DNA from 3 places in the Kitasatospora sp. NBC_01246 genome. Region 2 is predicted to be linked to each of the others. Evidence: predicted binding sites of a transcription regulator. Region 2 holds the regulator's gene; each other region holds the start of a gene.
The links. Region 2 encodes HrcA, which represses chaperone genes, less so after heat shock. Its sites were predicted from a motif close to TTNGCACTCNGNNNNNCNGAGTGCNAA; they were not measured.

Region 1: OG618_RS22160 (FmdB family zinc ribbon protein) is a predicted target of HrcA. The motif match lies at 4,492-4,518, and genes of this name have one in related genera.
Region 3: groL (chaperonin GroEL) is a predicted target of HrcA. The motif match lies at 5,230-5,256, and genes of this name have one in related genera.

What each region holds. Positions count from the first base shown of each region.
Region 1 is NZ_CP108484.1:5,045,964-5,053,648, forward strand. It holds gene OG618_RS22135 (carbon-nitrogen hydrolase family protein) at 1-347, opposite strand, end outside; gene OG618_RS22140 (phosphatase PAP2 family protein) at 401-1,249, opposite strand; gene OG618_RS22145 (sigma-70 family RNA polymerase sigma factor) at 1,780-2,751, shown strand; gene OG618_RS22150 (hypothetical protein) at 2,876-3,145, shown strand; gene mscL (large conductance mechanosensitive channel protein MscL) at 3,156-3,569, opposite strand; gene OG618_RS22160 (FmdB family zinc ribbon protein) at 4,142-4,480, opposite strand; gene OG618_RS22165 (MFS transporter) at 4,722-5,999, opposite strand; gene OG618_RS22170 (potassium/proton antiporter) at 6,436-7,685, opposite strand, start outside.
Region 2 is NZ_CP108484.1:2,988,880-2,996,564, reverse strand. It holds gene pspAB (PspA-associated protein PspAB) at 1-448, opposite strand, end outside; gene htpX (zinc metalloprotease HtpX) at 478-1,398, opposite strand; gene hrcA (heat-inducible transcriptional repressor HrcA) at 1,659-2,693, shown strand; gene dnaJ (molecular chaperone DnaJ) at 2,770-3,909, shown strand; gene OG618_RS13100 (16S rRNA (uracil(1498)-N(3))-methyltransferase) at 4,000-4,749, shown strand; gene OG618_RS13095 (S41 family peptidase) at 4,876-7,685, shown strand, end outside.
Region 3 is NZ_CP108484.1:4,881,903-4,889,587, forward strand. It holds gene OG618_RS21420 (alpha,alpha-trehalose-phosphate synthase (UDP-forming)) at 1-1,149, opposite strand, end outside; gene OG618_RS21425 (glucosyl-3-phosphoglycerate synthase) at 1,197-2,264, opposite strand; SAM riboswitch class I at 2,414-2,546, shown strand; gene thrC (threonine synthase) at 2,564-3,850, shown strand; gene OG618_RS21435 (ubiquitin-like small modifier protein 1) at 3,912-4,190, shown strand; gene OG618_RS21440 (cold-shock protein) at 4,794-4,997, shown strand; gene groL (chaperonin GroEL) at 5,413-7,035, shown strand; gene OG618_RS21450 (hypothetical protein) at 7,136-7,501, shown strand; gene OG618_RS21455 (HD domain-containing protein) at 7,629-7,685, opposite strand, start outside.

The DNA.
Region 1 (7,685 bases), 2.1 Mb from region 2:
CGCAGTTCGCCGTCGGCGTCCCGGACGGCCGCGCCGACCACGGCGGCCGTGCCGGTCTCCCGGCAGGCGTCGACGATCGGCGCGAGCCGGGGATCGCCGGGCTGGACGCTGTACTTGAGGGGGTCGGTCCGGATCAGCTCGGGCTCGTAGCCGGACAGGAACTTCTCGGCGAAGAGCACCAGGCGGACGCCGTCCGAGGCGGCCTCGCGGATCAGGTCGGCGACGGTCGCGACGTTGGCGGGGAGGTCGCCCGCCACCGCCTGGGCCTGCGCGGCGGCGATCCGCAGCGGCCGGTCGGGGAAGTCGGGGGCGGGAGCGGGTCGGTCGGGCGTCGAGGGAAGCGGCATGAAGGCCAGGCTAGGCGGGCCCGGCGGACCGGCCCGAGGCCGGGGGACCCGCGCTAGGGCTTGACCGCGCCGTCCGGTCGGTCGCCGGCCCGCTCGCCGGCCTCCTCGAAGGCCGGATCAAAAGCCGGGTCGAAGGCCGGGTCGTAGGGCGCGGGGGCGGTCTGGGAAACGAGGACGCGCTGGACCCTCGGCCTGGTCCGCCAGTTGACCCGCCGGACGTCCCGGGCCAGCGCGCCGGGCCGGCAGAGCTCGACGGCCACGGTGACCGCGCCCAGGACGATCCCGGCGGCCAGCCAGCCGCCCAGCACGTCGCTCGGCCAGTGGACGGCGAGGGCGACCCTCGTCCAGCCGATCGTCAGCACGGTCAGCGCGGCGATCGAACAGGCGGTGATCCGCCCGCCGCGTGAGGACCGGTGCCAGACCAGCCCGACCAGGACGGCGCAGGTGATCACGGAGGCCATCGCATGCCCGGACGGGAGGGCCGGGCCGCCGGCGTGGGCGACCGGGTCGGGGAAGTGCGGCCGCAGGCGGTCGAGGCAGAGCTTCAGGATCCACAGGAAGCCCCAGCCGACCAGCGCCTGGGCCGCCGCCCAGCAGGCCAGCACCCGGGCCCCGATCAGCCAGAGCCAGAGCGTGGCGGCGCCGAGCAGCGTACGCATGGTGATCGTGCCGCCGATGTCGGTGAGCATCTGCACCGAGGCGACCCACACTCTTCGGCCCTGGGCGTAGCGGTGCATGTCGTCCACCCAGCCCTGGTCCAGGCGGGCGAGGGGGGACCAGCCGGTCTGCACCAGGGTGGCCAGGACCGCGAACAGCGCGGTACAGCCCGCCGCGAGCGCCACGTGCCGGAGCAGGTGGCGATTACGCGGGGTGAGGAGAGGCGAGCTGTTGGTCAGGTGCATGGCTGACACCTTCCCAGTGCGTTGTGCTGATCGGACGCCTGCGCGATAGCGATTTGGCATCTTTTGTGCGGAGGATCTGCGTGCGCCGGGGTGCGGGCGCGGGGCGGCTCCGGGGTGCGGAACCGGCGGCGCCGGCGGCGCCGGCGGGGCCGGGCGGGAACGCGCGCGGCTGCCCGCGGGTTCTCCGGAGTGAAGGGTCCGCAAAGGAGCGCGCCGACGGCCCCGGCATGGGCGGCCGCGCAGCGGCAAGGCGCCGGGGGGCCGCACCCGCGGTCCCGCCGACCGCTTTCGGTGAACCGCGCCGTGTGGACCGCCTGCCCGGCACCTGTGGTGCCGGTCCGGTCACGCTCCGTCCAGGGGCGCGGTGAAAACCGGCAGCATACTGCATCGGCGGAAGAATCTGAGCGACTTGGGAATGTTGTCCGGAATCTGTTCGTTGGATCGTTACGTGTGAGCCCCGCGGGGCCCGCATTCTTGCCCTCTTGGGGGCAGGCAGGCAGACCTCGGCAATTCCAGCAAAGGGAGCAAGCATGGCCACCCGTGCCGTCGTTCGCGACAGGGCCGACCGGACTCGCGCGGCCCGCCCGACCAACCTTGAGGCCGACCGTGACCTGGTCGGTATGTATCTCGACGAGATCGCCAGGACGCCCCTGCTCGATGCCGCCGAGGAGGTCGAGCTCTCGCTGCGGATCGAGGCCGGTGTGTACGCCCAGCACCTGCTGGAGGAGGCGGAGCTCCCCAAGGGTGTGAAGCGTGAGGAGCTGGAGGCGATAGCCGAGGACGCCGAGCGCGCCAAGGACGTCTTCATCCGCTCCAACCTCCGGCTGGTCGTCGCCGTCGCGCGGCGTTACCCGCGCAGCGGCCTTCCCTTGCTCGACCTCATCCAGGAGGGCAACGCCGGCCTGGTGCGGGCGGTGGAGAAGTTCGACTACGCCAAGGGTTTCAAGTTCTCCACCTACGCCACCTGGTGGATCCGGCAGGCCATCACCCGGTCCATCGCCGACCAGTCGCGCACCATCCGGCTGCCCGTCCACCTGGTCGAGGAGCTGGGCCGGATCCGGCGTGTCCAGCGGGAGAAGTCCAAGGAGCTGGGCCGCGAGCCGGAGCCGGCCGAGATCGCGGCCGAGCTGGACACCACCGAGGCGCGGATCAAGGATGTCCTGGACTGGGCGCGTGACCCGGTGAGCCTCAACATGTCCGTCGACGACGAGGGCGAGACCCAGTTCGGCGACCTGGTCGAGGACACCGGGGCGACGTCCCCGGAGGACGCCGTGATGGTCATGCTCCGCCGCGAGGAGCTGGACGGTCTGATCGGGCGTCTGGACGACCGGACGGCCTCGATCATCCGGTCGCGCTACGGGATGGAGGACGGCCGTGAGCGGACGCTCACCGAGGTGGGCAAGCAGCACGGGCTGACGCGGGAGCGGATCCGCCAGATCGAGAAGCACGCGCTGGCCGAGCTGAAGCGGATCGCCGACCACGCGGGCTTCGAAGCCGCCTGACGGCCTCGCCGCCGCCACCTCGCCGGCGTACCGGGGCCCCGGGTGCGGACTCGCTCCGCACCGGGGCCCTTACGCGTCCCCGGCGGCGGTCGGCACGGGCGCGGGGAGCTTCTAGGCTGGAGGAGTGGACGATGTGCGAGACGGAGGCGGGCCGGTGACCGAGCGGGAGCCCAGGCAGGACGGCGGGGGCAGGACGGACGCCGCGGAGGCCGTGAAGGCGTCCGACGACCCCAAGGCCGCGAGGAAGGGCCGGCTGGTCTTCCGGGACCCGCTGGACCAGCAGTCCAGTGACGACACCGACGCCGGCTGGGGCGGGCGCCCGGGAACGGCGGACAGTGGTGGACGGGGGCTGGACTGGTACCTGAGCCAGCGCCCGCCGCACCACGGCGACTGACGGGGAGTGCTCAGCGCTGCCGCGTGACCAGCGCGTCGCGGATCTCGGTCAGCAGCAGGACCTGCTCGGCCTCCGCCTGGACCTCGGTGATGCCTCTGCGCCGGGCGGCGAGCCTGGTCATCGGCAGGATCAGGCAGAAGTAGACGACGGCCGCGGTAATGACGAACTGCAGGAGGGCGCTCAGCACCGAGCCCCACAGGATGAGGACCCCGGACGTGACCTCGCCGGTCGCGCTCAGCTCGCAGGGGCCCTTGAGGCAGGAACTGTAGGCACCCAGGTCCTTGGCCCCGAAGGCGCCGACGATCGGGTTGATCACGCCCTTGACGAAGGCGTTGATGATGTTGGTGAACGCCGCGCCGATGACGACGGCGACGGCGAGTTCGACGACATTTCCGCGCAGCAGGAATTCCTTGAAGCCTTTCATGCCGCGTGAACGACGAAGTCGTGTTCCGGTCACGGGTGAGCTTCGAGGTGTTCCGATTGACAACCCGATCGGCCGACCGACGCGGCGCCCGGAGGGGAGAGACCCGCCCGCGCGGGCCCGACGGCCAGCGCGGCCGACAGGGCGATCAGCAGCAGGGCGGGCACCCCGAGCCGGTGCCGGGCGGCCCGGCGGAGCCGGTGGAGGCGGCCACCGCCACGCCGGATCGGCGCGAAGGGCGGCACCTCCCGCCGGGGCGGAACGGCCGGGGCGGGGAGCGGCGGGAATCGCGGGGGGAGGCTCGTGGTCGACATGGGCACCACCGGTGGTCGCGGGGCGCCGGTCCGGGGTGCGGGCCGGCTCTTCCGACGCACACTCTGGGCGGCCCACGGGGCGGGTGGAAGTCCTGTCCCCAGGTCTGTGGACAACTCGGCCCTGTGGACAACTCCGTACGCCCGAACGGGGTAGTGGGCCCATCGGCGGTTGACCGCGAGCGGCCTGCCTCCGCCCGGGCACGCGAAAGGCCCGCGGGCCGCGCGATGGCGCGGGCCCCCGGGCCTTGCGAAGTTCTGGTCTCAGCCGGCCGGCTTCGCCGCCGGAGCCGAGCTCGCGGCAGCGGTCGAGCCGCCCGAGGACGACGAGGACGAGGTCGAAGCAGCCGACGACGAGCCGGACGAGGACGAATCCGACGAGGTCGAGTTCGACGACGAGCCGGTGCCCACCGAGCTGCTGGACGAGGATCGGCTGTCGGTCCGGTAGAAGCCGGAGCCCTTGAAGACCACACCCACGGCCGAGAAGACCTTGCGGAGCCGTCCCTGGCAGTCGGGGCACGTGGTCAGCGCCTCGTCGGTGAACTTCTGCACCGCCTCCAGGCCGTTGCCGCACTCGGTGCACTGGTACTGGTACGTGGGCACTTGTCTTCCTCCTGGCACTCTCGCCTGATGAGTGCTAACGATGGTCAATGATGCGGCATTCCGCTGGATCAGTCCAGCGACTCGAATGTGAGATGAGCCGGGGGCGCGCCGAAGCACCCGTTCCCCCGCCCGCCGGAAGCCGGCCGCCGAGGGCCGCCGCCCCGGCCCGGACCCGCCGCCCGACCGGCCGGACGCGTCCGACCCGACCCGGCGCCCGACCCGGCGCCCCGAGCCCCGCCGCTCAGCCCTTCGCCGCCCCGACCAGCTGCGGAGCCGAGCCCCGCTCGTTCGCGCCCGCGACCACCGTGCTCGCCGCGCCCGGCGCGATCAGCAGGTGCCGCAGCGCGACCAGCGCGACCAGGCCGAGCCCGGCACCGGCCATCGGCACCAGGAACCCGGCCGACGGCCCGTGTCCGTCGATCAGCCGTCCGGCGACCGTGGACCCGGCCGCCAGGCCCAGCCCGATGGCACCGGTCAGCCAGGTGAAGGCCTCGGTCTTGGCGCCGTCCGCGACCAGCGTCTCGACCAGGGTGTACCCGGTGATCAGCGTCGGTGCGATGGCCAGGCCGCAGACCAGCCCGGCAACGGACAGCGCGACCAGGTTGGGCATCGCCCAGAGCGTCGAGCAGCCCACGACCAGCAGCGCGTAGCTGGCCAGCATCCGGTGCCGGGCGGCCCGGCGCCAGGCGACCATGCCGTACAGCACGCCGGCCAGCATCGAGCCGCCGGCGAAGATCCCGTACACGGTGCCGTTGGCGCCGGGCTGGCCGACCGACTCGGTGAACGCGGTGACCGACACCTGCATGGCGCCGAAGACGGTGCCGACGCCCAGGAACGCGCCGGCCAGCAGCCGGACGCCGGGGGAGGAGAGCGCGGAGACCCGGCGGACGCCGGGCTGGTGCGGGTGCCGGGCCGGCGCGGTGCGCCGCTGGGCGGCGAAGGCCAGTCCGCCGACCACGGTCAGCGCGGCCTCGGCGATCAGCCCGGCGGCGGGCGTGACCGAGGTGGCGATGGCGCCGGCGAGCACCGGGCCGATCACGAAGGTGAACTCGTCCGTCACGGACTCGAAGGCGAAGGCGGTGTTGAGCTTGGCGGCCGACAGCGCGGACGCCGAGCGTCCGCCGGCCGCACCCTCGGCGGAGAGCTTGGCGACCCAGCGGGACCGGACCATCGCGCCGACCTGCGGCACGCTGGCGCCGGCCGGGGCGGCGGCGAGGAAGAGGGTCCAGACCGGGGCGTGGCCCAGGGCCAGCGCGATCAGCGCGCCGACCGAGACCGCGTGCACGATCACGGTCGGGACGAGCACGGCGGCTTGGCCGTAGCGGTCGGCCAGCCGGCCGGTCTGCGGGCCGATGAAGGCCTGGGCGACGGCGGAGACCGCCGCGACGCTGCCGGCCGTGCCGTAGGAGCCGTGGGTGTCCAGCACCAGCAGGACGATGCCCAGGCTGAGCATCGCGTACGGGAGCCGCGCGGCGAAGGCGGGGGCCAGGAACGTCCAGGCCCCGGGGGTGCGCAGCAGTGCGCCGTACCCGACGCGGGCGGGTGCGCCCTGGTCGGCGGTGGCCCCGGTGCCCGGCCGGGTGTCCGGGAGCGTGTCGGTGGCCAGGGCGGCGCGGGTGTCCGCGGTGTTCTCGACCGTTCGGCGGGCCGTCACGGTCGTCCTTCCTGCTGCCTGGTAGCGCGGAAGGGGCATGGGGTGGCCCCGACGGCGCCGAGAGTCGTCCTCTCGCGCGTCGACCGGGGTAGTTACCGGGCCCGCCCGGCGTGGTTGCCGGGATCCGGGCCGCGGCCGCCGAGCGGTCGCGCCAACTCTGCTTCAGGCAGATGCTGGGGTGTTTCGATCGTTCTGCATATACGCGCGTAGATGACGCGCTACCCCCACCATACAGAGGACATCCAGATCTGTCCCGTCCATCGGAGGTGAACGCTGGACGAACCCCCCGTGGTCATCGCGGTCACCGCCGCCCGTACAGCCACCCCGCGAGCTTGCCGCCCTTGTCCACGGCCCGCAGCCGCCGCTCGGCGGCCTCGCTGACCTCGTCGGTGGTCACGACCAGCAGTTCGTCGCCGCCGCGCAGCACGGTGGCCTTGTCCGGGACGAAGCTGCTGCCCTCCCGGACGACCAGGGTCACCGCCGCGCCGGCCGGCAGCCGCAGCTCGCCGATCTCCACGCCGGACATCCTGGAACTCGGCGACAGCGCCACCGACAGCAGGTGTCCGTGCAGCTTCTCCAGGGGCGCGGACTCGATGCCGAGGTCCTGGCCCATCGAGCCCTCGGAGATCTTCAGCCACTTGGCGACCCAGGGCAGGGTCGGGCCCTGGAGCAGGGTGAAGACCACGACCAGGATGAAGACGATGTTGAAGACGTCGTGGGCCATCGGCGTGCCGGCCACCATCGGGATGGTCGCCAGCACGATGGGCACCGCCCCGCGCAGCCCGGCCCAGCTGAGCAGCGCCTGCTCGCGGCCGGGCAGCTTGAAGGGCGTCAGCGTGATCACCACGGACAGCGGCCTGGCCAGGAAGACCAGCACGGTGCCGATCACCAGCGCGGGCACCACGGCCGAGCCCATGGTCTCGGGGGTGCAGAGCAGGCCGAGCAGCACGAACATGCCGATCTGCCCGATCCAGGCCAGTCCGTCGGCGAAGCCGCGGACGGCGGGCCCGTGCGGCAGTTTGGCGTTCCCCAGGATGACCGCGCTGATGTAGACGGCGAGGAAGCCGGAGCCGTGCAGCAGCGCGCCGCCGGCGTAGGCGAGCACGGTGAGCGCCAGGACGGCGATCGGGTAGAGGCCGGAGGACGGCAGGGCGACGTGCTTGATCCCGAACGCGCCCAGCTTGCCGACCGTGAGGCCGACCGCGGCCCCGATGGCCAGCTCGGCGACGATCGTGCCGATCAGGACGTACCAGGAGTCGAGTTCACCGGTGGTGGCGAAGGCGACGACGAGGATCACCACGGGGGCGTCGTTGAAGCCCGACTCGGCCTCCAGGAGCCCGGTCAGCCGGTGCGGCAGCGGGACCATCCGCAGCACGGAGAAGACGGCGGCCGCGTCGGTCGAGGAGACGATCGCGCCGAGCAGCATGGACGTCCGCCAGTCCAGGCCGACCAGCCAGTGCGCGCCGGCCGCGGTCACGAAGACGCTGATCCCGACGCCGACCGTGGCGAGCACGGTGGCGGCCGGCATCACGGGTCTGACCTCGCGCCAGC
Region 2 (7,685 bases):
ACGGGTAGAAGGTGCCGCGCTTGTACAGGTAGACCAGCGCCAGCGGCTGCCCCTCGGCGCCGCGGAAGGCCACCAGCGAGCAGAGCAGCTGCGGGCCGAAGCCGTTCCCCTCCAGCTCGCTGTTGACCGCGTGCAGGTCGTTGACCAGCTCCGGCAGCTCCTCGGGGGTGTGCCGGGCGAGCAGCCAGGAGTAGCCGTAGGCGTCCTTGGAGGCCTCCACCGGGACGCCGCCGCGCTCGGTGTCGGCGTCCAGCAGGGCCCGGACCTGCCGCTCGACCTCGACGAAGGCGCCGCCCTCGACCGAGGAGAAGCAGACCGACCCGACGCCGGTCGGCCGGAAGCCGGCCGCCGCCTCCAGGGTCAGCGCGGCCGAGGGCACGCCGAACAGCTGGTCGAGGTCGGGCCGGACGGGCTTGGTGCGGCCGAACAGTGCGTCCAGGATTCCCACGGCGGTCCCCTCCGGGGCGTGTCGTCGGCTCAGCGGCCGAGCTGGGTGGAGATCTTCGCCAGCTGCTCCAGCCGCTGCTCCAGCGAGGGGTGGGTGGAGAACAGCTGCGAGGCGGCCTCCCGGGCGCTCAGCGCGGGGGCGAAGTAGAAGGCGTTGTACGGCTGGGCCTGCCGCAGGTCCTTGGTCGGGATCGCGGCGATCTGGCCGGTCACCTTGGTGAGCGCCGAGGCCAGTGCGCTGGGCCGGCCGGTGAGCTGGGCGGCGGCCCGGTCGGCGGCCAGTTCCCGGTAGCGGGAGAGCAACCGGGTCAGCAGGAAGCTGATCGCGTACACCACCACCGACACCAGCGGGATGACCAGCGCGGCGATCGCGGCGTTGGAGTCGTTGCTGTTGCGGCCGCCGCCCATGAAGCCGCCGTACATCGCGATCCGGGTCATCGCGCCGGCCAGTACGCCGAGGAAGCCGGCGATGGTCATCACCGCGACGTCCCGGTGGGCGACGTGCGACAGCTCGTGCGCCAGGACGCCCTCCAGTTCCTCCGGTTCCAGCCGCCGCAGCAGCCCGGTGGTGACGCAGACCACCGCGTTCTGCGGGTTGCGGCCGGTCGCGAAGGCGTTCGGCATGTCGTTGTCGGCGACCGCCACCCGGGGTTTGGGCATGTCGGCGAGGGCGCAGAGCCGGTCGATGGTGCCGTGCAGCTGGGGGTACTGCTCCGGGGTCACCCGGTGGGCGCCCATCGCCCGTTCGGTGATCTTGTCGCTGAACCAGAACTGGGCCACGAACAGCCCGCCGGAGATCAGCACGATCAGTGGCCAGGCGCCGCGCAGCAGCGCGATCAGCAGGCCGGTGAAACCCACGTACAGGAGCCCGATCACGAACATGGTCCCGACCATCCGGCCGGTCAGGCCGCGGTCCGGGGCGAAGCGGGTGGGCTGGCCCGAGGTCGACATCGCTGGTCCTCCGTTCGCCGTTCGCTATCGATGCTGCCACCCGGCCGGTCCCGCGGCATCACCCGCGCGCCGCGCGATGCGGGCAGGATCACCCCGGCGGTGCCGTTCCTGCCGTCGGACCCGGGCCTTACACTGGCAGGTACGGTTCTGGCACTCCTCTGTTCAGAGTGCCAAAGGCCGCGGTCCGCCCGGCGGACCGCACCATGCCGGAACGACACACGTCACCACGGACAACGTGCGAAGAGGGAGGTGCGTGCCCCATGGCCGGTGAGGTCCGCCAGCTCGACGAACGCAAGCTCGCCGTGCTCCGCGCCATCGTCCAGGACTACGTGGGCACCGAGGAGCCGGTCGGCTCCAAGGCTCTCGTCGAACGCCACAACCTCGGGGTCTCCCCGGCCACCGTCCGCAACGACATGGCCGCGCTGGAGGAGGACGGCTTCATCCACCAGCCGCACACCAGCGCCGGGCGGATCCCCACCGACAAGGGGTACCGCCTCTTCGTCGACCGGCTCGCCGAGGTCAAGCCGATGAGCGCACCCGAGCGGCGGGCGATCCGGCACTTCCTGGACGGCGCGGTGGACCTGGACGACGTGGTCGCCCGCACGGTCCGGCTGCTCGCCCAGCTCACCCGGCAGGTGGCGGTGGTCCAGTACCCCTCGCTCTCCCGCTCCACGGTGCGCCACATCGAGCTGGTCGCGCTCGCTCCGGCCAAGGTCATGCTGGTCCTGATCACCAACACCGGCCGGGTCGAGCAGCGGATGGTCGACTGCCCGGGTCCGGTCGGCGAGGTGGTCCTCGCGGACCTCCGTGCCAAGATCAACACGAGGGCCGTCGGCGTGCGGCTGCCCGACGTGCCGGGGCTGCTGGACGAGCTCCCGGCGATGTTCGAGGCGGTGGACCGGCCGGCCGTCACCATCGTCCTGGCGACGCTCTTCGAGGCGCTCGCCGAGCAGAACGAGGAGCGGATCATGTTGGCCGGCACGGCCAACCTGACCCGCTTCGGCCACGACTTCCCGCTCACCATCCAGCCGGTGCTGGAGGCGCTGGAGGAGCAGGTCGTCCTGCTGCGCCTCCTGGGTGAGACGGCGGACGCCGGGATGACGGTCCGGATCGGCCGGGAGAACGCGTACGAAGGGCTCAATTCCACCTCGGTCGTCTCGGTCGGTTACGGTTCGGGCGACGAGAGCGTGGCCAAACTGGGTGTGATCGGTCCGACCCGGATGGACTATCCGGGCACAATGGGGGCGGTGCGAGCGGTGGCACGGTACGTGGGCCAGATCCTGGCCGAGTCGTAGGGAACGACCGGTGTCACACAGGTGACACCGGTACCAGTCGCAAGCACTTCTACAGGCGGAACAAGCGGAGCATTTGGTGGCCACGGACTACTACGCGGTACTCGGCGTCCGACGGGATGCGGGGCAGGACGAGATCAAGAAGGCGTTCCGGCGCCTGGCGCGCGAACTGCACCCGGACGTCAACCCCGACCCGAAGACGCAGGAGCGGTTCAAGGAGATCAACGCCGCCTACGAGGTCCTCTCCGACCCGCAGAAGCGGCAGGTCTACGACCTCGGCGGGGATCCCCTCTCGCCCAACGGCGGAGGCGCGGGCGGCTTCGGCGCGGGCGCGGCCGGGTTCGGCTTCTCCGACATCATGGACGCGTTCTTCGGCGCGGCCGCCGGTCAGCGCGGCCCGCGCTCGCGCACCCGGCGCGGCCAGGACGCCATGATCCGGCTGGAGATCACCCTGGAGGAGGCCGCGTTCGGCACCACCAAGGAACTCCAGGTCGACACCGCCGTCACCTGCACCACGTGCAGCGGCGAGGGCGCCGCCCCCGGCACCTCCGCGCAGACCTGTGACATGTGTCGCGGCAAGGGCGAGGTCTCCCAGGTCACCCGGTCCTTCCTGGGCCAGGTCATGACCTCCCGGCCCTGCCCGCAGTGCCAGGGCTTCGGCACCGTCGTGCCGACCCCGTGCCCGGAGTGCGCCGGTGACGGCCGCGTGCGGGCCCGCCGCACCCTGACCGTGAAGATCCCGGCCGGTGTCGACAACGGCACCCGGATCCAGCTGGCCGGCGAGGGCGAGGTCGGCCCCGGCGGCGGCCCGGCCGGCGACCTCTACGTCGAGATCGCCGAGAGCACCCACCCGACCTTCCAGCGCCGCGGCGACGACCTGCACTGCACGGTCACCATCCCGATGACGGCCGCCTCGCTCGGCACCCAGGTGCCGCTGCAGACCCTGGACGGGCTGGAGGAGGTCGACATCCGGCCCGGCACCCAGTCCGGCCAGTCGATCCCGCTGCACGCCCGCGGCATCACCCATCTGCGCGGCGGCGGCCGGGGCGACTTGATAGTGCACGTCGAGGTGCAGACGCCCACCAAGCTCGACCCCGAGCAGGAGGACCTGCTGCGCCGGCTCGCGGTGCTGCGCGGCGAGGAGCGGCCCTCCGGCCAGTTCGCGCCGGGCCAGCAGGGGCTGTTCTCCCGGCTGAAGGACGCCTTCAACGGCCGCTGACCGTACCGGCGCCCGGTGCCCCGCTCCCGGCGGGTCACCGGGCGCCGTCGTTCCCCCGTCCGTCCCCCCACCCCCACTCCAGGAACCGCCATGACCGCGCCCGTGTTCGTCGTCGAGACCGCGCAGCTCGCCTCCGCCGCCCCCGGCGCGGTGGTCCGGCTGGACGGCCCGGAGGGGCGGCACGCCGCCGCCGTGAAGCGGCTGGAGCCGGGCGAGGCGGTGACCCTGGCCGACGGGCTCGGCCTGGGCGCCGACGGCACCGTCACGGCCGTGCACGGCAAGGACGCCGTCGAGGTGACGGTCGCCGGGGTCCGCCGGGAGGCCGAGCCGGCGCCGCGGATCGTCGTCGTCCAGGCGCTGCCCAAGGGCGACCGCGGCGAGCTGGCGGTGGAGACCATGACCGAGGTCGGCGTGGACGTGGTGATCCCCTGGGCCGCCTCCCGCTGCATCACCCAGTGGAAGGGCGAGCGCGGTGCCAAGGCGCTCGCGAAGTGGCGCTCCACCGCCCGCGAGGCGGGCAAGCAGTCCCGCCGGCTGCGCTTCCCCGAGGTCCGCGAACTCGCCACCACCCGCCAGCTGGCGTCCGTCCTGGCCGGGGCCGCGCTCGCCGCGGTGCTGCACGAGGACGGCGCCGAGCCGCTGGCCGGCGCCGCGCTGCCCGGCGGCGGGGACATCGTGCTGGTGGTCGGCCCCGAGGGCGGGGTCTCCCCGGAGGAGCTGGCCGCCTTCGCCGAGGCCGGTGCCAGGCCGTACCGGCTCGGGTCCTCGGTGCTGCGCACCTCGACCGCGGGAGTGGCCGCCGGCGCCCTGCTGCTGGGCCGCACCGGCCGCTGGGGCTGAGCGGGCCGGTCGCCGCACGGACCGTTCGTCCCCCGGTGGTTCGTTCCCCGGCGGTTCGTCCCCCGTAGGGGGCGGCCTGCGCGAAACCGGAGGCGCGCCGCCCCGGCGGGTGCGTAGGGTGCGGCTGTGAGCGAATCCCCGAGCACCCCTGCCGGCGCCTACCTGCGCCATCCGCACCTGCACGGTGACCTGATCACCTTCGTCGCGGAGAACGACGTCTGGCTCGCCCCGCTGGACGGCGGCCGGCCCTGGCGGCTGACGGCCGATCACGTCCCGGTCCGCCGCCCGCGCTTCTCGCCGGACGGCCGGCACATCGCCTTCGTCTCCACCCGGGACGGCGCGCCCGAGGTGCACGTCGCGCCGGTGGACGGCGGGCCGTCCCGGCGGCTGACGTACTGGGGCAGCGACCAGACGCAGCTGCAGGGCTGGACGGCCGACGGCAGCCCGGTCGCCACCACCTCCGCCGGACAGGCCACCCTGCGCCGCACCTGGGCCCACGCCGTACCGCTGGACGGCGGCGAGCCGCGGCGGCTGCCGTACGGGCCGGTCGGCGGCGTGGCGTACGAGCCGGGCGGCGACCGGGTGCTGCTGCTCTCGGCGGCCGGTGCGGAGCCCGCGCGGTGGAAGCGCTACCGGGGCGGCCGGGTCGGCAAGCTCTGGATCGGCGCCGAGCGGTTCGCCCGCGTCCACGAGGAGCTGGACGGGCACATCGAGGCGCCGCTCTGGGTCGACGCGCCCGGCGGCGCCCGGATCGCCTTCCTGGCCGACCACGAGGGCGTCGGCGAGCTCTACTCCAGCCTCCCCGACGGCAGCGGCCTGCGCCGCCACACCACCTCCCCGGAGGGCTTCTACGCCCGCGGCGCGACCAGCGACGGCACCCGGGTGATCTGGCACCGGGCCGGTGACCTCTGGCTGCTGGACGACCTCGACGGCGCCGAGCCGCGCCGGCTGGACGTCCGGCCGTCCGGCCCCCGGGCCGGCCGGCGGCCCCGCCCGGTGCCGGCCGCGCACTGGCTGGAGAGCGCCGCCCCCGACCGCACCGGCCGGGCCGGCGCCGTGGTGGTGCGCGGCAGCGTGCACTGGCTGCCGCACCGGGAGGGCCCCGCCCGGGTGCTGGACGAGACGCCCGGCGTCCGGGCCCGGCGGGCCCACGTGGTGCCGGGCGAGGACGGTGCGCAGGGCGTGCTCTGGGTGACCGACGCCGACGGCGAGGACGCCGTCGAGTACGCCCCCGCCGTGCTCGGCGAGGAGCGCCGCCGGCTGGCCGGCGGACAGCTGGGCCGGGTCCGCGCGCTGGCGGTCTCGCCGGACGGCAAGCAGGCGGCGGTCGGCGCGCACGACGGCCGGGTCCTCCTGGTGTCGCTCGCCGACGGGACGGTGCACGAGCTGGACCGCAGCACGGACGGCGAGGTCAGCGGGCTGGCGTTCAGTCCGGACTCCGCCTGGCTCGCCTGGTCGCGGCCGAGCCCGGGCTTCGGGGCCTGGTCGCTGCGCCAGATCGTGCTGGCCAACCTGGCCACCCGCACGGTCGGCGAGGTCACCCCGGCGCGCTTCATCGACACCTCGCCGGCCTTCACCGCCGACGGCCGCCACCTGGCCTTCCTCTCGGTGCGCAACTTCGACCCGGTCTACGACTCGCACGTCTTCGACCTGTCGTTCCCCAACGGCTGCCGCCCGTACCTGGTCACCCTGGCCGCCGACACCCCTTCCCCGTTCGGCCCGCGCCGGGCCGGGCGGCCGGCCGGCGGGGAGGACGACGAGCCCAAGGGCAAGAAGGCGGACGGCGAGGAGGGGGCGGCCGACGCCCCGCCCGCCACCCGGGTCGACCTGGACGGGATCGCCGACCGGATCATCCCCTTCCCGGTCGAGGGCGGCCGGTTCGGCGAGCTGGCGGCCGCCAAGGACGGCGTGCTCTGGACGCGGATCCCGCTCACCGGCGAGCTCGGCGACGACGCGGCCACGCCGGAGGACGAGCAGCCGCGCCCCACTCTGGAGCGGTTCGACCTGCGCAAGCGCCGGGTCGAGCAACTGGTCGACGGGCTCGACGAGTTCGCGGTCAGCGGCGACGGCACCCGGGTCGCCGTGCTGGACGAGGGCGAGCTGCGGATCGTCCCGGCGGACCACAAGGCGGCGGGCGACGACGACGAGATCGACGTCGACCTGCACCGGCTGCGGGTGACCGTCGACCCGGCCGCCGAGTGGCGGCAGATGTACGACGAGAACGGCCGCCTGATGCGCGACAACTTCTGGCGCCCGGACCTCGGCGGCCTGCCCTGGGCCGAGATCCTCGACCGCTACCGGCCGCTGGTGGAGCGGCTCGGCTCGCACGACGACCTGGTCGACCTGCTCTGGGAGGTGCACGGCGAGCTGGGCACCTCGCACGCCTACGTGCAGCCCTACGGCATCCACACCGAGGCCGCCCGCCGGCAGGGCAAGCTCGGCGCCGACCTGGTCAAGGACGGCGAGGTCTGGCGGATCGCCCGGATCCTGCCCGGCGAGTCCTCGGACCCGCGGGCCCGCTCGCCGCTGGCCGCGCCGGGCGCCGCCGTCCGCCCGGGCGACGCGGTGCTGGCCGTCAACGGCCGCCCGGTGGACGCGACCGCCGGCCCGGCCCCGCTGCTGGCCGGCACCGCCGGACAACCGGTCGAGCTGACCGTGGCCGGCAAGGACGGCACCGACCGCCGGTACCCGGTGGTCGTCCCGCTCGCCGACGACGAGCCGCTGCGCTACCACGACTGGGTGGCCGGGCGGCGGGCCGCCGTCCGGGAGCTGTCCGGCGGGCGGCTCGGCTACCTGCACATCCCCGACATGCAGAGCACCGGCTGGGCCCAGATCCACCGCGACCTGCGGTCGGAGATGGCCCGGGAGGGCGTGATCGTCGACATCCGGGAGAACCGCGGCGGCCACACCTCGCAGCTGGTGATCGAGAAGCTGGC
Region 3 (7,685 bases), 1.9 Mb from region 2:
GGAGCGCGGGAAGTCGTCGTTGACGTGCAGGATCAGCGGCTGCCAGTCGGCGGTGCCGAACTCCGCGTTGATCTCGGCGGCGAGCCGCTCCACCTCGGCGGTGTAGGCGCGGTACTCGGCGAGGTCGGTGCGCGAGGGGTAGGCGAAGGCGATGTGCACCACGCTGTCCAGCCACTCGGGGCGGGTGCGGAGCAGGTGCCGGTAGGCCTGGAAGCCGCGGACGATGTTCTTGCTCAGCTCGGTGCGGTCGACCCGGACGACGGTGCGCCGCCCGCCGACCGCCTCGCGCAGGGTGGCGAGCCGCTCGTCGACGTCCGGGCGGTGGGACCGCTCGCGCAGGAAGTCGGCGTCGGCCCCGAGGGCGTGCACGCCGAGCCGGGTGGTGCGGCCCGCGTGCGTCACGGTGAGGGCCTCGCGGTCGACGTCCGCGCCGAGGACGTCCGCGCAGCAGTCGGCGAAGGCGAGGGCCCAGCGGCGGGTCAGGAAGGCGGCCCGGTCGGCGCCGAGGATGCCGGTCAGGACGCTCTCGGCGACGTCGTCCGGCAGCAGCCGGAAGTACTCGGGCGGGGCCCACGGGGTGTGCGAGAAGTGGCCGATGCGCAGGTCGGGGCGGGCGGTCCGGAGCAGGGCCGGGGCCAGCGAGAGGTGGTAGTCCTGGATCAGTACCGCGGCCCCGGGCGCCGCCTCGGCGGCGAGGGCCTCGGCGAAGGCGGCGTTGTAGGCGCGGTAGGACTGCCATTCGGAGCGGAACTCCGCGCCGAAGGAGGGGGCCGTCGGGGTGGCGTAGAGCAGGTGGTGGACGAACCAGAGGGTGGAGTTGGCGACGCCGTTGTAGGCGGCCGCGAACGTCTCCGGGTCTATGTCCAGCATCCGGACGGCCTGTCCGCCGACGTCGTGGCCGGCCCGGTCGAGGCGGCCGTCGGGGGCCTCCCGGGCGGCCCGGCGGTCGGCGTCGCCGAGCGCCGCGCAGACCCAGACGGCATGCGGGTCGTCGATCGCGGAGAGTCCGGACACCAGCCCGCCGCCGCCCCGGCGCAGGGTCAGGGTGCCGTCGGCCGCGGTACTGAATGACACCGGTCCCCGGTTGGAGGCCACCAGTACGGTGGCGGAACCGGTCGCACTCGAACGTTCGGTCGTGAGATCGCCCATGGTTGGTACGTTGCCGTGGGCCCGGGTCGGCAAACCCCCGTCCGGCGTCAGGCCTGGTGGCCGTGGTGGGCGGCGTACTCCGGGACGGTGTGCATCGGGGGCCGTTCCTCCGCCGTGATCGCATGGGTGTGCGGGGTGAAGATGGCGGCGCCGCCGGCCGGGGGCCCGGCCGCGGTGCGCGGGTCCCGGGTGAACTGGGTGAGCAGCGGGTGGACCAGGTCGGCGGAGGCCTTCAGCCGGTGGGTCCGGTCCAGGCGTTCCAGGGCGGTGCGGTAGATGGTGGCGGCCATCCGGCCGAGCGCCTGGCTGTCCTGGTGGCGGTGGTGGCGTACGCCGACGTCCACCTGGGCGAGGGCGTCCAGGCCGGCGAGCTCCAGGGCGTCCACCAGGAGGCCGAGCTCGACGCCGTAGCCGGTGGGGAACGGCAGCCGTTCGAGCAGCGAGCGGCGGGCCGCGTACTCGCCGCCGAGCGGCTGGACGAAACCGGCGAGTTCCGGCCAGTGCAGGTTGAGCAGGGGGCGGGCGACCAGCTCGGTGACCCGTCCGCCGCCGGAGGGGACCACGGCGGCGTCGCCGGAACCGGAGCCGTTCGTCACTTCGAGCGGCCGGTCGTACATGGCCTTGACCAGCTGGATGTCCGGCTCGGTGAGCAGCGGGCCGATGATGCCGGAGACGAAGGCGGGGTCGAAGGAGCGCAGGTCGGCGTCGACGAAGCAGACGATCTCGCCGCTGGTGACCAGCAGCGAGCGCCAGAGCACCTCGCCCTTGCCGGGGGAGGCGGGCAGCCGGGGCAGGATGTCGTCGCGGTGGACGACCCGGGCGCCGGCCTCGGCGGCCGCGGCGGCGGTGCCGTCGACGGAGCCGGAGTCGACGACGACGAGTTCGTCGACGAGGGGCAGGCGTTCCATCAGCTCGCGGCGCACGGTGCGGACGATGTCGCCGACGGTGGCCTCCTCGTCCAGGGCGGGCAGCACCACGCTGACGGTGCCGGCCCGACCCGCCGCCTGCTTGGCCGCCAGCAGGGCGCCCACCGGGCGGTCGGCCGCGCTCCAGGAGCGGCGGCGCAGCCAGGACGCCGCCTTCGGGAGGAGCGCGGGTGTCGGTTCGGCGGGCACGGAACTCTCCTCGACGGATCGGGGTGGGACGGGGCATCTCGCGTGGCGGACGGTCCCGTTCAGGGTTGACGCCTTCGGATACAGTCTTCGTACAGCGATCGGACCTTCGCACGCCGGGGTCGCCGCTGAGCAGGACCACAACTTCACAGAGCTCATCCAGAGGGACTGAGGGAACGGCCCGTTGACGTCCCGGCAACCTTCTCGCACGGCAGGCCTCCGGCCCCGGCGGGACAGGTGCCAATTCCGGCCTGTGGCGCGCCCGCGTCACGGGGAAGATGAGGAGAGAGGCCTCCGCCATCATGGCTATCGACACCGCCGCAGCCGCCCCCGCGACCGTTGATCTCGGTCCCGCCGTCGCACTGTCCTGTCGGGAGTGCGGTACCCGGTTCCCGCTCGGTCCCAGCTTCGCCTGCCTGGAGTGCTTCGGGCCGCTGGAGATCGCCTACGACTTCGGGAGCGAGGGCGCGGAGGAGCTCCGCAAGCGGATCGAGGCCGGTCCGGCGTCGATCTGGCGCTACGCCCCGCTGCTGCCCGTCCCGGCCGACGTGGCCGACAAGCCGAACCTCAACCCGGGGTGGACCCCGCTGGTGAAGGCGGACAACCTGGGCCGCGAGCTCGGGTTCACCGCCCAGCTGCACGTCAAGGACGACTCCGGCAACCCGACGCACTCCTTCAAGGACCGGGTGGTCGCCTGCGCGATCGAGGCGGCCCGCGCGTTCCACTTCACGACCCTCTCCTGCTCCTCGACCGGCAACCTGGCCGGCGCGGTGGGCGCGGCGGCGGCCCGGGCCGGGTTCAAGTCCTGCGTGTTCATCCCGCACGACCTGGAGCAGGGCAAGGTCGTCATGGCCGGTGTCTACGGTGGCGAGCTGGTCGGCATCGAGGGCAACTACGACGACGTGAACCGCTTCTGCTCGGAGCTGATCGGCGACCCGGCCGGTGAGGGGTGGGGCTTCGTCAACGTCAACCTGCGCCCGTACTACGGCGAGGGTTCCAAGACGCTGGCGTACGAGATCTGCGAGCAGCTCGGCTGGCGGCTGCCGGAGCAGATCGTCATCCCGATCGCCTCGGGCTCGCAGCTGACGAAGATCGACAAGGGCCTGCAGGAGCTGATCAAGCTGGGCCTGGTCGAGGACCGGCCGTACCGGATCTTCGGCGCCCAGGCGGCGGGCTGCTCGCCGGTGTCGGCGGCCTTCAAGGCCGGCCAGGACGTGATCCGGCCGGTCAAGCCGGACACCATCGCCAAGTCGCTGGCGATCGGCAACCCGGCCGACGGCCCCTACGTGCTGGACATCGCCCGGCGCACCGGCGGGGCGGTCGAGGACGTCACCGACGCCGAGGTGGTCGCCGCGATCAAGCTGCTGGCCCGGACCGAGGGCATCTTCGCCGAGACCGCGGGCGGGGTGACCGTCGGCGTGCTGAAGAAGCTGGTCGAGACCGGACAGCTGGATCCGGCCAAGGAGACCGTCGCGATCAACACCGGTGACGGCCTGAAGACGCTGGACGCCGTCTCCGACTCCGGGATGACCACCGTCATCCGCCCGACGCTGGCCTCGTTCCGCGACGCCGGCCTCGCGTCCGCCTGACCCCCCGCCGCCCCCGCAGCCCGTACCGGCCGCCCGGCCGCACCGCCCGAGGAGATCCCCCATGAGCGCCACCGTCCGCATCCCGACCATCCTGCGCACCTACACCGGCGGCGCCGCCGAGGTGGCCGCCGAGGGCGCCACCCTGGGCGACGTCATCGCCGACCTGGAGCGGAACCACGCCGGGATCGCCGCCCGGATCCTGGACGACGCCGGCAAGCTGCGCCGGTTCGTCAACGTCTACGTGAACGACGACGACGTCCGGTTCGCCGAGGGCCTGGCCACCGAGATCAAGGACGGCGCGAGCGTTTCGATCATTCCGGCGGTGGCCGGCGGCTGCTGATCCGCCCCTTTCCGACCAGGCCTTTCATCGGCCGACCCGTTTTCGACCGGGCCGTCCGCCCGTACGGAATTCCGATCTCCGTACGCGCGGGCGGCCCGCCGCATTCCGGCGGGAATATTTCGCGGTCCGGGGGAGTAGAGTGTGGCTCGTCCGGGAAGAGGGCCGCGCCACCCCCCTCGCGCCGGTACTCGAACTCCGTCCGCGCCCGTACCGCCGGTGTCTGTCCGGCCGCTGAGACCGGCGCCGGGGCCGTGACCGTGAAACATGTCAGGCCGATGTCAGAATTCTCGAAGGCATTTGAGTAATTCGTCCGCTATGTCCGGCGTGAAATGCCGATTTCCTCCCGCTTTGGTCTGGCCTGTCCCCTGGCGGACCTCGGGAATTCCCAGCGGTTGACCCTGTTGCAGAGGGCGTCGATCCGGATACATTCAGCCGCGGTCGACGCAATCACCCGCTCACCGGAGGTCTTCCGGTGGTCTCCGCGGACGATTGTGGCGTGCACGGCTGCGCCCAGGGGGGGTTCCCCGGGCCGGCCTCAAACCAGACCCGGGCCCGCGACCTGCGGGCGCGTGAAGGGCCAGCACAGCACTAGGGGAGTTCGGAATGGCTCAGGGCACCGTCAAGTGGTTCAACGCGGAGAAGGGCTACGGCTTCATCGCGGTCGACGGTGGTGCGGACGTCTTCGTCCACTACAGCGCGATCCAGATGGACGGCTACCGCACCCTTGAGGAGGGCCAGCGGGTCGAGTTCGAGATCTCTCAGGGGCAGAAGGGCCCGCAGGCGGACATGGTCCGCGCCGCGGTCTGACCTTTCCGACCCCAGGAGTTCGGCTCGGCCCATTCGGCTGGTGCACCTCTTGCTTCACGACGGGCCCGTACGACACATGTCGTACGGGCCCGTCGGCATGTCCGGCGGGGGCCCGCGCGGCGTCCGGCGCGGGGGTGCCGGACACCCCGGCGGCGGCCCGTCGGCGGCCCGTCGGGGGCTCGCCGACGGCGGCCGCAGGGGGCGGACGCGGCTCGCGGGTTGGGCGATTGGGCTTGCACTCGCCTACCCGGAGTGCTAATCATTGGCGTTAGCACTCACAGTGTGAGAGTGACAGCGGACTGGGTCGGTGAGGCCCCCGGGAGCGGTAGGGGAAAGGACCCCCGCACACCAGGGCCGTCCGTCGCGGGCACCCCTTGGTCCGAGCAGTCGACCGTGTCCCGGAGGACCACTTCTGATGGCCAAGATCATCGCCTTTGATGAGGAAGCTCGCCGCGGCCTTGAGCGTGGCATGAACCAGCTCGCCGACGCGGTGAAGGTCACGCTCGGCCCCAAGGGCCGCAACGTCGTGCTGGAGAAGAAGTGGGGCGCCCCCACGATCACCAACGACGGTGTCTCCATCGCCAAGGAGATCGAGCTCGAGGACCCCTACGAGAAGATCGGCGCGGAGCTCGTCAAGGAGGTCGCCAAGAAGACCGACGACGTCGCGGGTGACGGCACCACCACCGCCACCGTGCTGGCCCAGGCGCTCGTTCGCGAGGGTCTGCGCAACGTCGCCGCCGGCGCCAACCCGATGGCCCTGAAGCGCGGTATCGAGAAGGCCGTCCAGGCCGTCTCGGACCAGCTGCTGGCCCAGGCCAAGGACGTGGAGACCAAGGAGCAGATCGCCTCCACCGCCTCCATCTCGGCCGCCGACACCCAGATCGGCGAGCTCATCGCCGAGGCCATGGACAAGGTCGGCAAGGAAGGCGTCATCACCGTCGAGGAGAGCAACACCTTCGGTCTGGAGCTCGAGCTCACCGAGGGCATGCGCTTCGACAAGGGCTACATCTCCGCCTACTTCGCCACCGACCTGGAGCGGATGGAGGCGACGTTCGAGGACCCGTACATCCTCATCGCCAACTCCAAGATCGGCTCGGTCAAGGACCTGCTCCCGCTGCTGGAGAAGGTCATGCAGAGCGGCAAGCCGCTCGTCATCATCGCCGAGGACGTCGAGGGCGAGGCCCTGTCGACCCTGGTCGTGAACAAGATCCGCGGCACCTTCAAGTCCGTCGCCGTCAAGGCCCCGGGCTTCGGCGACCGCCGCAAGGCCATGCTCGGCGACATCGCCATCCTCACCGGTGGCACCGTGATCTCCGAGGAGGTCGGCCTCAAGCTGGAGAACGCCGGCGTCGACCTGCTGGGCACCGCCCGCAAGGTGGTCATCACCAAGGACGAGACCACCATCGTCGACGGTGGCGGCGACAGCGACCAGGTCGCCGGCCGCGTGAACCAGATCCGTGCCGAGATCGAGAACAGCGACTCGGACTACGACCGCGAGAAGCTCCAGGAGCGCCTCGCCAAGCTGGCCGGCGGCGTGGCCGTCATCAAGGCCGGCGCGGCCACCGAGGTGGAGCTCAAGGAGCGCAAGCACCGCATCGAGGACGCCGTCCGCAACGCGAAGGCCGCCGTCGAGGAGGGCATCGTCGCCGGTGGTGGCGTCGCGCTGCTGCAGGCCGGTGTCGCGTTCGACAAGCTGGAGCTGGAGGGCGACGAGGCCACCGGTGCCAACATCGTCCGCGTGGCGCTGGAGGCCCCGATCAAGCAGATCGCGACCAACGCCGGCCTCGAGGGCGGTGTCGTGGTGGAGAAGGTGCGCAACCTCCCCGCCGGTCACGGCCTGAACGCCGCCACCAACACCTACGTCGACCTCATCGCCGAGGGCATCATCGACCCGGCGAAGGTCACCCGTTCCGCGCTGCAGAACGCCGCCTCCATCGCGGCGCTCTTCCTCACCACCGAGGCCGTCATCGCCGACAAGCCGGAGAAGGCCGCCGCGGCCGCCGGCGGCGGCATGCCGGGCGGTGACATGGACTTCTGATCCCCTCCGGGATCGGTCGTTTCCCGATCGCACGGGCGGTTCCCCTCGGGGAGCCGCCCGTGCGGCGTTGTGTCCGGCGCCGTTTTGGGACAATGGACGGATGGCTGCCACCGCTGATGACATCGAGACCGCCCTGCACAACGCGCGGGCGCTGATCCTGGCCGACCTGACCGCGCGGGACGTGGCGGACGCCGCCGTGGTGTCGCTGGTCGAGGACGCCGTGACGCACCGCCGGTGGTGGCTTGAGCAGTGGCCGGACGGCGCCGAGTACGTGCTCGGGCTGGTCGCCCAGGATGTCCAGGACGCGCTGCTGGAGGCCTACGGCCGCTGGCCGCTCTGCACCTCGTGCGCGGCCGATGGTGACCCGCACGCGCTGGGCGTCGAGCCCGAGCTGGGGCCGGAGCCGCACTGGGTCTGCGGCAAGGCGGGGGCGGTGGTGGCGCCCGTCGGCCGGCTCGACGGCTGATCCTGCCCCGGCCCGGCCCGGCGCCCCGTGCGCCGGGCCGGGCCTTCGCGCGTCCTGGGCGGGTCGGCCGGTCAACGGGTCGGCCGGTCAGTGAGCCGGCTGGTCAGCCGGTCGGCCGGTCAGTGAGTCAGCCTTCGAGCCGGTCGAGTTCGGCCGCCAGGTTGGCCCGGGCGGCGGCGTCGAA